Regions from separate parts of the Priestia sp. USM5 genome, predicted to be linked through region 2. Evidence: riboswitches for the same ligand, from Rfam matches in the RefSeq annotation. Region 2 holds a riboswitch; the other holds the start of a gene.
What was found. Region 2 has a riboswitch for S-adenosylmethionine ahead of mtnK (S-methyl-5-thioribose kinase). Riboswitches for the same ligand answer to the same signal wherever they lie in the genome.

Region 1 (5,803 bases), on a different contig from region 2:
TTCCATACGGATATCTGCTGGGATATCATCTGACTTTGTTTCTCCTACAAGTGGATTTAAAAACAGGCCGTCTACAATTTCTAATGCTGTTTTTTGAATATACTCATGCGCACGGTGAACAGGGTTACGAGTTTGGAATCCAACAACCGTTTTCCAACCGCGCTCTTCAAATGCTGCTCTTGTTTCAGTTGGATCTAGGTAATACTTTTCAAAACGCGTTTTAGGTGTACGTTCTACAAGTACGATTGGACCTGCTACATATACATTTGGGCGTTCCATCATTTTCTTCACACCAGGGTGGGCCAGTTCTGCTGTGCGGTACACATTTTCCGCTTCTTTTTCTTTATTTGGCGTATATACTTCAGAAACTTCTAAAACACCATATGTCACACCGCTTTGAACTAGTTTTACTTTGTCGCCAATGTTTAATTCTTTAGCCTGCTCTTCTGTTACGGGAAGAGTAATAGGAATACTCCATACAGTTCCATCTGCTAGACGCATATTTTCAACAACTGATTGATAATCTTTTTCTCCTAAAAACCCCGTAATTGGGCTATAAGCACCAATTCCAATTAGTTCTAAATCGCTTAGAGCCATGTTGTCTACTTCAATTTCTTTTGTTAGTGACGTGTAGTCATATGTTGGTTGATATAAATTAATTAATTCTCCACCGTGTGCTTGAATTGTTGCCATTTTGTAAAATCCTCCTTAAGTAATTAACACAATATAATAAAAAGTACTTGAATCACGCAGTCATTTTTTCTTTTTCCGACTGCAGGCTTGCTCTTTTTCTTCTAGTCGTTCTAGCTAAGCTTAGAATACCTCCTGTAGCAATACATCCACTAGCTAGCACCACAAATGAATATAAGTCGCTTTCAAGTACTAATTTCACAAGAACATATGAGATTACGAGTGAAAATACAGGGGATACCACCCAAACCTTTAACATTTGAATGACCACTTCGCGCTGTTCTTTCGTAAATCCCGTTTTCGCTGCGCCTATTCCAATAATAGAAGACGTAGTGACCTGTGTAAGCGGTACTGGCAAACCAAACAGTGAAGCGACTGTAACAAGAGAAGCACCAGTACCCGAGATAATGCAGCCTTCTCCTACAGAATAGCGAGTAATTTTTTTTCCGTTTGTTTCAATAACTCGGCCTCCTAGTAAAAGAGCTCCGAGCGCCACCGCCAATCCTCCTGCTATGACACCCGTTGTAGCATCCATTAATCCAGCTCCTACTAGAGGACCGACAGCATTTGCCACATTGTTCATTCCAGCTGAGAAGGCTTCAAAGAATCCCGTTGCAATAACTAAAATCGTTAAAACTCTTTTCCACTTTCCCTCTGCTTCTTTTTTATGCGCTCTGCGCTTTATCACTTTCCCAATCAAAAAAGCAATAACAAATGAAACTAGCGGAACAATAATCCAAAAAGACATCACAATTAAAAGTTTTTCTACATACAGAGATTGATAAGCTACCCCTACTCCAACAACTGAGCCAACTGTTACTTCACTTGTTGATAGAGGGATACCAATCAAATTCGCGAAAAAGAGTGACAGCGTTGCAGCAGCCAGAATGATAATAACTAATTCTACTGACAGCAGTTTTTCAGGTATGATACCTGAACTGATGGTTTTTACCACCTCACCGCCTCCGGTAACAGCTCCGAGCACAATTCCTACAGCACAGATGAACAGGGCCACTCTTCGCTTTTTAATTGCACCGGAGCCGTATGAAACGCCCATAGCAGCTGCTGCACCGCTTGCCCCAATATTCATTGCAAAAAAAAGCGCAATGATAAAGGCAACATATAAAAGCATCATTTATTCAGCTCTTTCGTATTTAAGATTCGTGTAATCCGCACTCCACTTTTTGTGTACCTGCCCATCTTCCTGAACGTAAATCGTCTACATTATAGGCAGGTGCGGTACAGGGCTCACAGCCGATACTTGGGTAGCCTTGATCATGAAGTTTGTTGTATGGCAAATCATGCTTATACACATAACGCCAAATTTCTTTCCATGACCAATGAATTAACGGACAAACTTTCACCTTCTTGAATTTCTCATCTTTATTAAAATAATTCGTGTTGGCACGAGACTCAGACTGCTCGCGTCTTAAACCAGAAATCCACGCATCATAAGGAGCAAGGGATTCTCTTAGCGGAATGATTTTTCGAATTTGACAGCATAGGTTAGGCTGACTCTTCCAAAGCTCATCTCCATGTTTTTCAGCTTGTTCTGCAAGAGTTAAATCCGGCTTTTTCATATGAATACGTAAATCAGGGAAGCGTTCTTTAATTGCATCAATCACTTCATATGTTTCTTTAAAATGAACCCCTGTATCTAAAAAGACAATTTCAGCATCTTTTTTCACTTTTGAAATTAAATCAATTAACACGATTCCTTCGATCCCAAAGCTTGACGCATAAATAATTGAATCTCCGTAGGTATCATACGCCCACTGCAATGCTGAAAGGGCTCCTTTTGTTTCATCTTTACTGTCGAACTCTGGAAATGTATCGCTCCAGTTTTCGTACGTATATAAGTCTGCCATTTTCTCCACTCCAATTCTTAGTTATCCGCGTTATCCAATAAAAAAAGACGGTTTTACCCACTAGAATTGGATAAAACCGCCTCTAGTGTGTCTAGTCAGCGAAACTATTTAATTCTTACTTTGCTTCGGCGTGTTCAAAGGTTTGTTTTAAGTCGGGGTTTACAGTCATCGTTGTCCCTCCTCAAAATATCTCTTGCGCTATATCAAAATAAAAAGTCTTCCGTATTGAAAGACTGGGTAGGCAATAATTTTCACCTTATCTTTCAAAATGATACACACTTTGCTGGAATTAGCACCTTGCTAAGCAGGTTGCCGGGGTTCAGCGGGCCAGATCCCTCCACCACTCTTGATAAGCATTTTTTAAAAATTTTAGCATATTTAGAATATTTGTCAACATTAAAAATTATATATCCGATAAGAAAACTATACTTTAAATTCACAGAAATATCTATACTTTTATTTAAAACAACATATGTAAATTTAACCCAAATGTGAATATATCAGTTTATAAAACGCTTTCTTTTTTTTCGACTTTTTATGTTCTCTTGCTAAATAAAATACAAAATCTCTCTATAAAATTAATAACAGATTTATGAGCTTTACGGATAATTCACCCACATTAGCACACATTACAGATAACACTGACTGACAGATAGGAGCTATATAAGATGGAGAGACAACCCTTTCAATTAGACGATACAATTAAAAATAATGTGCGAACATATTTACAGCAGATTTCAACTGAAGCCTCTAATTTAATTAAACATTTAGACACGAGTGATCATTGTATTTTATGTGATTTTGAGGAGATGAGAAGGTTATTTCAAGATGTTCAAGCTACGGCCGCCTCTTATTACTTGCGCCATTACTTATCGCCTTATACATTTGAATACGCTGCTCTATCCCTAGCTATTCATAACCTCTCTGAGAAACGTCACGGCGCTTTAATTGTCATTGAACGGGAACAAAATGTTGATCCTCTTATTCAAAAAGGAATGCCTATTCAAGCTCCTGTCAGCGCTACGCTAGTTGAGACACTGTTCTATCCAGGGACACCCTTACATGACGGAGCCGTCCTAATTAGAAATAGTCAGCTTATTTCAGCTGCTAATGTTTTACCTCTCTCGTCTATTATTTCAACGAACAAAAAGTTGGGAACACGTCACCGTGCAGCCATTGGAATGTCAGAAAAATCGGATGCATTAATTTTAGTTGTATCTGAAGAAACAGGCAAAATTTCGTTTGCGCTTGATGGAAGCCTCTACCCTATTCACTCCAGCAAAAATATGATTTAAGAGCCCTTTCCTGATAAGCAGCCCTATCTTGACTTATCTATCCTTTCTCTTTAATATATTTCATAGTTTTTACATACTATAGATACGGGTGATGCATATGGCAATTTTAAAATTTGAACATGTAGGCGTTCAAGTAAAGGATATAGAAGAATCTATTGAGTTCTATACACAAAAAGTGGGATTGGAGCTCATCGAAACACTACCACATACCGATCCGTCTTTGAAGCTAGCTTTTCTAGGTTTAGAAGGCAATGTAATCGTAGAGTTAATTCAAGGGTATAACTCAAGCTTACCTAGTGAAGGTAAAGTTCATCATTTTGCGCTGGCAGTAGATGGAATTGAAGAGGAGTTTGAGCGTTTAAAATCAGCAGGCGTTTCATTTGTGGAAGAAAACATTGTAACTTTGCCAAATGGAGCAAGATACTTATTTTTCTACGGTCCAGACAAAGAATGGATTGAATATTACGAAGTAAAAAGATAAAGATATCTTATACCTTCAGTGAAAAATGGTCATACTGTGGCTATGACTAATCACTGGAGGTTTTTTTATGATGGAATGGCTATTATTCCGACTTTTTCGTCGTTCTATTTTAGTGCGGCTTCTTTTTATTATCGGCTGCCTTGTTTTACTTTTCGGCATGCTTATACATTTCCTAGAGCCGCAAACGTTTGGGAATGTGTTTGAAGGAATTTGGTGGGTTATTATTACAATCTCTACTATAGGGTACGGTGATTTTGCTCCCACCACTACGATTGGAAGGTTAGCTGCAATTATTTTAGTCCTGGTTGGAACGGGATTTATTACTACTTATTTTGTCACGCTTTCTAAAATTGCTGTTTCCGCTGAGAGCGCTTATTTGGAAGGGAATTTAAAGTTTTATGGAAAAGATCACTTCATCGTTGTGGGGTGGAATGAGCGCGCCAAACTCGTGCTAGAGTCTTATCGCGACGCATTTCATAAAGAAGACATTGTTCTTATCGACGACTCTCTGACTAAAAACCCCATGATTTGTGATCGCGTTCATTTTATTAAAGGAAGTCCCTCTCACTATGAGGTATTAGAACTTGCTAATGCTCGGTACGCAAAAAAAGTGCTGATTACTGCGGATCAGCATAAGACAGAAGAATATGCAGACATGAATACTATTGTTACACTAGTCGCTCTGCAAGGACTGAACCCTTCTATTTACAGCATCGTTGAACTGTTAACAAAAAAGCATATTCAAAATGCGCAAAATTTGGGGGTAAATGAAATGATTAAAACAAACGAGTTGATTAGTCAGGTCATGTACGAACATATTTTTGTAAAAAAATTAGAGAGTTTAAGAAAAGAATAGTCCCTTCAATTACCGAAGCAGCGCCTCTTCTGCCTCTCTAATTAGCTCTTCTCCTAAGCTGATATACTTTTCTGGAAATGAAGCGTCTGCGTCTTGGGGTTCTGCAAACTGATTAAATGAAGCACCCACGTTTCCATTGTGAACATTGTCATCTAGGCCAATTTGATACTTATGTGAAAGTAAAAATGGCGTACCAATCTGTACGGTTGTTCCTTTAGAATCCAGTTCTCCATTCGTAGCTGTAAACGGGATACGTAAAAACTGATAGCCGACTTCATCATTCATCTTATAGTCGAATGAACCATGATCATAATCCCAATTTCCTCCAATGTTATACCCAAGCGGCTTAAGCGTTTTTTCTAATTCATAAAGCTTGAATAATGTGCCGTCTAATCTTGAAGATAATTCAATCATCTTATCCCTCCTCTGTTTTAACATGTCCTTTTTCCAGCTTTTTATCCTTTATCTCAAAAGCAAAAAAGTTCACCTTCTAACAAGAAGGTGAACTTTTTATTTATTTCAAACGCTTTTCTAATTCTGCTTTCTTCTCTTCAAAACCAGGTTTTCCAAGAAGAGCAAACATATTTACTTTGTATGCTTCTACTCCCGGCTG
Region 2 (5,803 bases):
TTCCTACAGCAAATCCAACTCGCCATCCCGCCATGTTATACGTTTTAGAAAGAGTATAAATTTCAATTCCCGTCTCTTTTGCATCAGGAGTCTGTAAAAAGCTGATTGGCTTTTTACCATCAAATCCAATGGCTCCGTAAGCAAAGTCGTGTACCACACAAATATCGTGCTTGGCAGCAAACGCCACGGTGTCTTCAAAAAATTCTGCCGTTGCCACTGCACCAGTAGGATTATTCGGATAGTTTAGAAACATGAGCTTTGCCTGTTCTTTAGCACGTTCACTTATCTCTTCGTATACGGGTAGAAAATGATTTTCAGCCGTGAGAGGCATCACTTCCATCTTGGCTTTTGCAAGCTCTACTCCAGACCAGTAATCAGGATACCCAGGATCCGGAACCAGCACTGTATCTCCAGGATTTAACAAGCACTGCGGGATTTCAACAAGTCCACCCTTTCCGCCAAATAAAATAGCTACTTCTTTTTCAGGATCCACATCAACGCCATATTCTCGTTTATAAAAAGTCGCAACGGCCTCTTTTAAAAACTGGTGCCCCCGAAATGGAGAATATTTATGATGCATAGGATTAGCACTTGCTTTTTGCAGTGTTTCTACAATATGTGAAGGAGTAGGCTGATCAGGATTTCCCTGCCCTAAGTTAATAACGTCGTGCCCTTGGGCCATTACTTTTCCTACCTTGCCCACAAGTGATGCAAAAAATTGTTTTGGTAAACTTTTTAATAGTTCCGATTGCTCAAATTGTTTCATCATCGCACACCTTCTCAAAAAATTCTTGAAATTCTAGTCACAAATAATATATTGTAATACTCAACTTGTAAAGTCATTTTTTTCAACTACTAAAAAAAGGACGGATGATAAAGTGAGTGTAAAAATTACGTGTTTGCAGCTTGATATTGCGTTTGGAAACCCAACTAAAAACCGAAAATATATCGAACAAAAAATGACGGAAGCCCTGAAAGAAAACCCTGATATCCTTGTGCTTCCTGAGCTATGGGATACAGCTTATGATTTGACGCGGCTAGACGAAATTGCAGATGATGAAGGGCAGCAAGCCAAGCAATTAATCTCTCAGTTTGCTAAAACAAACGCAGTAAATATTGTGGGAGGTTCGATCGCGAAAAAAACAGAGCAAGGCGTCACGAATACGATGTATATTTTTGACCGAAAAGGTCGTGAAGTATCACAATACAGTAAACTGCACTTATTTAAATTAATGGATGAACACCTGTATTTAGAAGCAGGAACAGCAAAAAACCTTTTTACACTTGAACAGTCACTGTGCGCAGGAGTTATTTGTTACGATATTCGTTTCCCAGAATGGATACGGGTTCATACTAGCAGCGGAGCAGAAGTCTTGTTTGTTGTCGCTCAGTGGCCGGCTCCAAGACTCGCCCACTGGAAAGCCCTGCTCATTAGCCGCGCAATCGAAAATCAATGCTATGTAATCGCATGTAATCGTGTAGGCCAAGATCCTAATAACACATTTGCCGGACATTCCTTAGTCATCGATCCGTGGGGAGAAATAATCGCTGAAGCTGGCGATAGCGAAGAACTTTTAAGTGCTGACGTTAACCTGGAACTTGTAAAAGAAATTCGTAAACAAATTCCCGTCTTTACAGATCGCCGTACAGAATTTTATTAATTATGTATTGACAGCCGTTTTTTTGCATGATACGATTTTCACCAGATATCATAAAATATTCAAACAAATCAAAATTGAATAAGTAATCGTACTCTTATCAAGAGTTGGCTGAGGGATTTGGCCCTGTGAAGCCCAGCAACCGACCGTCATTCCATCCTAAGATGGATCACACCCGTAAAACATGTTTTACAAAGGCACGGTGCTAATTCCAACAGAAAGTAATTTTTTCTGGCAGATAAGAGGTTTGAACACTACAATCAAGCCTCTTTCCAACGAAAGAGGCTTTTATATTTTCTAAAATTATAAAAGCCTCCATATATTCTTAAACCTATTAACTTAGTAAACAAATCAGTTTAATAAACTATGGAGGGATTCCGATGTCAATAACAAAAGCAGAGAAGTATCACCCTTTAACAGAAATTTCAGCAATCAAACTTGTGAAAAAGCTAGGTCTTTTTGATGCCACAGAAGCACTGACTGCCCGTGAAATTGGTGACGGCAACTTAAATCTCGTCTTTCACATCATAAATGATCAAACGAATAAATCCATTATCGTCAAACAAGCGCTTCCCTATGCAAAAGTTGTAGGCGAAAGCTGGCCTCTATCCTTGAACCGTGCCACCATTGAAAGCAATGCGCTCAAGCAATTCGGTGCATTTACGCCAGAACTTGTGCCCGCTGTTTATTACCACGATGAAACGCTTGCTGTTACGGTCATGGAAGACCTGTCTCACTTAACGATTTCTCGCGCCGGACTTATTCAAGGTGAAAGTTATCCTCTGCTCTCACAGCATATCGGTTCTTTTTTAGGACATATTGCGTTCAAAACGTCTGATTTCGCCTTAAAACCTCAGGATAAAAAAGAAGAAGTTGTTAAGTACAGCAACCCCGACTTATGCAATATTACGGAAGATTTAGTTTTTACAGATCCTTTTTTTGATATTGATACAAATGAATTTGAAAAAGCGCTGCGTCCTGATGTAGAAGAATTGTGGAATGATGGTGATGTAAAGCTACAAGCAGCAAAATTAAAATATAAATTTTTAACAAATGCGCAAACGCTAATCCACGGTGATTTACATACAGGCAGCATCTTTGCTAGCAGTCAAGAAACGAAAGTGATTGATCCAGAGTTTGCTTTTTACGGTCCGTTTGGATTCGATTTAGGGCAATTTGTTGCGAATTTATTTTTAAATGCTCTTTCTCGAGAAACAAATCGCGAACCGTTATTTGCACACATTACGAACACATGGAACGTATTCAAAGATACCTTTACTGCGCTTTGGCATTCTGAAAACACTGAACCTTTCGCTAAAGACGAGCGCTTATTACATGAAATTTTAACGCAAACGTGGCAAGATGCTGTTGGATATGCAGGATGTGAAATCATTCGACGTACGATTGGCTTAGCTCACGTGGCGGACTTAGACGAAATTTCTTCAGAGGAAAGAAAAATTAACGCTAAACGTACTGCGTTAAAAATTGGACGCTATTTGCTTCTGCACCAACAAGACGTTTCACCAAATGAATTTGAACATTTACTTCGATAACGAATAATGTACACAATGAAAGGATCGGTATCAGCATGACAAATACACTATCACTTCCGCGCTCAGTGGAATGGAATGAATCATATATTACTTTATTAGATCAGCAGCAGCTTCCTGGCAAAGTTGAATATATTAAGCTGCAAACCATTAAAGACGTATGGGATGCTATCACTACCTTGAAAGTACGCGGAGCCCCTGCAATTGGCATTACGGCGGCTTTTGGTCTTGCTCTTTCTGCGCTTAGCTATGACACAGATTCAGTCAAGGAATTTAACAAAAAGCTAGCTCTTGATCAACAGTATTTAGCTAGCTCACGCCCTACTGCCGTCAATTTATTTTGGGCATTGAAGCGCGTAGCGAAAAGCGCTGAATCCGCTTCGTCCGTTAATGAAGCTAAAACAAAAGTTGTTCATGAAGCTATTCAAATTCAAGTAGAAGATGAAGAAACGTGCTACCGAATTGGAGATCATGCTCTTTCTTTATTTAAAAAGAAGGATAAAATCATGACAATATGTAATGCTGGTTCAATTGCTACAGCTTATTATGGAACAGCCTTAGCACCTTTTCACTTGTCTAAGCAGCGCGATATTCCGCTTGAAGTATTTGCTTGTGAAACAAGACCCGTTCTTCAAGGTTCTCGCTTAACAGCATGGGAACTTCAGCAGTCGGGAGTAGACGTTACGCTGATTACGGATAATATGGCTGCTCATACCATTAAAACAAAAGGAATTAATGGGATCATTGTAGGTGCTGACCGCATTGCAGCAAATGGCGATACGGCTAACAAAATTGGAACGTATGGACTTGCTCTTTTAGCGAAAGCATTCGGTATTCCATTTTACGTAGCAGCGCCGCAGTCCACATTTGATTTATCTATTCAAGACGGAAGCAGCATCCCTATTGAAGAACGTTCACCTAAAGAAGTAACGCACATTGGAGATACGCAAATTGCTCCAGACGGAATCTCTGTGTACAATCCAGCTTTTGATGTGACGCCAAGCGAACTGATTACGGCCATTATTACAGAGCATGGAGTTATCCATTCCCCGTCTTTTGAATCCATTCAAAAAGTTTTGCTGCAATCTGCTCAATAACAAGAGGCTGGGACAAAAGTATTTTAGCCCCACTGCAAAACGAACCACTAATCAACATGTTGATTAGTGGTTCGTTTTTTTGTGATGGTAAATATCGTTTTATCTGTTTCGTTCCCTCTAGCAGTTGATTGGAGGGCAAGGCGAAGACTCCTGCGGGAAAAGCCGAAGGGGTGAGACCCCGCAGGAGCGCAAGCGACGAGGAGGCTCAGCGGCCGCCCGCGGAAAGCGAAGTCTTGCACGGAAATCAACTGCGGTGTCACAAGCGGTTCAGTTCATCTATACGAGTTGTTCATCTTTAGATGACATTGATTTTGTTATGTCTCAACCTTTTTTATTAAACAGCGCTTTTTGGCTGCATTTGTAACACAATTGTAACAGTACTCTCTGCTTTTTCTACATATATTATAGGGGATTCTTTTTGAATAAGGAGGAGTAAAAATGAGTGCAGAGCAAAAAACGGATAAAAACAAAGCGTTAAATCGCAAGCAGCAATATCAGCTATTCGATTTATCCAAAGATGAAGAACTAAATTCCCTCCCTTCTCCTCAGCAAATTGACGGTGTTTTTGTGCAGGGAGAAGGCTGGAAATTAGACGGTGAATAGTTATTTTAACTCCAGAGCGCCTTTTGCTACATTTCTTTCAAGCATTAATAGTTTTTCTTTTATATGAGTTTGGGAACCTGCATAACCTGTTAAAGCTCCATTTTTACCAATAACACGGTGACAAGGTAAAATAATAGGCAGTGGATTTCGACGATTCGCTTGTCCCACAGCCCTTACGGCTTTAGAGCGATTAACAGACTCCGCTACATCACTATAAGACCACGTTTGTCCATAAGGTATACCTTTAAGCGTTAACCACACTTCTTTTTGAAAGTCTGTTCCTTTTATATCCAAAGGCACATCAAATGTTAGCGTGCGCCCTTCAGCATAATCCTGAAGCTGCCGCTTCGCTTCTTTCACAAGGTGATAATTCTCGTCATGGACAAGTTTTTTAAGCTGCTCGTTGTGATCATCGCTATCAAACCAAATATGTTGAACCCCTTTTTCCGAGGCTACAATATAAATTTTCAAATCAGAAAATAAGTTCATTTCTCCATAGTACATACTCGCTTATCCTTTCTAATTAGGCTGGAAGAATAACACGGAAAGCCGTTCCTTCTCCTATTTTGCTTTCCACTTCAATTCGCCCTTTATGTTCTTCGATAATTTTATATGAGACCATCAAACCAAGCCCCGTTCCTTTTTCTTTTGTCGTATAAAATGGTTCCCCTAAGCGCTTGATGCGCTCTTCGGGCATTCCGTCTCCTTGATCTCGAATGGAGACCGTCACGTAGTGCGGCTCTGTAGAATAGACTTCAACAAAAATTCTTCCCCCGTTTGACGTGACTTCAATTGCGTTTTTAATTACATTTATTAGTACTTGTTTAATTTGGTTCGGCTCGCAGTATACCATTGGCAGCTGAGGGGACACACTTAGTTCAAACTGAATATTTTC

Region 1: it holds a riboswitch for S-adenosylmethionine, as region 2 does, so the genes downstream of both, ACWATA_RS27350 (phosphoadenylyl-sulfate reductase) here and mtnK (S-methyl-5-thioribose kinase) in region 2, are expected to answer to the same signal.

The regions. Positions count from the first base shown of each region.
Region 1 covers NZ_JBSGKN010000006.1:6,454-12,256, forward strand. Annotated here, with positions in the region: gene sat (sulfate adenylyltransferase) at 1-693, opposite strand, end outside; gene cysP (sulfate permease) at 746-1,825, opposite strand; gene ACWATA_RS27350 (phosphoadenylyl-sulfate reductase) at 1,845-2,558, opposite strand; SAM riboswitch class I at 2,812-2,914, opposite strand; gene cdaS (sporulation-specific diadenylate cyclase CdaS) at 3,227-3,853, shown strand; gene ACWATA_RS27360 (VOC family protein) at 3,951-4,334, shown strand; gene ACWATA_RS27365 (potassium channel family protein) at 4,402-5,190, shown strand; gene ACWATA_RS27370 (YugN-like family protein) at 5,200-5,604, opposite strand; gene ACWATA_RS27375 (glucose-6-phosphate isomerase) at 5,705-5,803, opposite strand, start outside.
Region 2 covers NZ_JBSGKN010000001.1:3,369,033-3,374,835, forward strand. Annotated here, with positions in the region: gene ACWATA_RS18015 (pyridoxal phosphate-dependent aminotransferase) at 1-766, opposite strand, end outside; gene ACWATA_RS18020 (carbon-nitrogen family hydrolase) at 879-1,661, shown strand; SAM riboswitch class I at 1,753-1,903, shown strand; gene mtnK (S-methyl-5-thioribose kinase) at 2,039-3,211, shown strand; gene mtnA (S-methyl-5-thioribose-1-phosphate isomerase) at 3,247-4,305, shown strand; gene ACWATA_RS18035 (hypothetical protein) at 4,430-4,669, shown strand; gene ACWATA_RS18040 (hypothetical protein) at 4,744-4,908, shown strand; gene ACWATA_RS18045 (methylated-DNA--[protein]-cysteine S-methyltransferase) at 4,909-5,412, opposite strand; gene ACWATA_RS18050 (PAS domain S-box protein) at 5,432-5,803, opposite strand, start outside.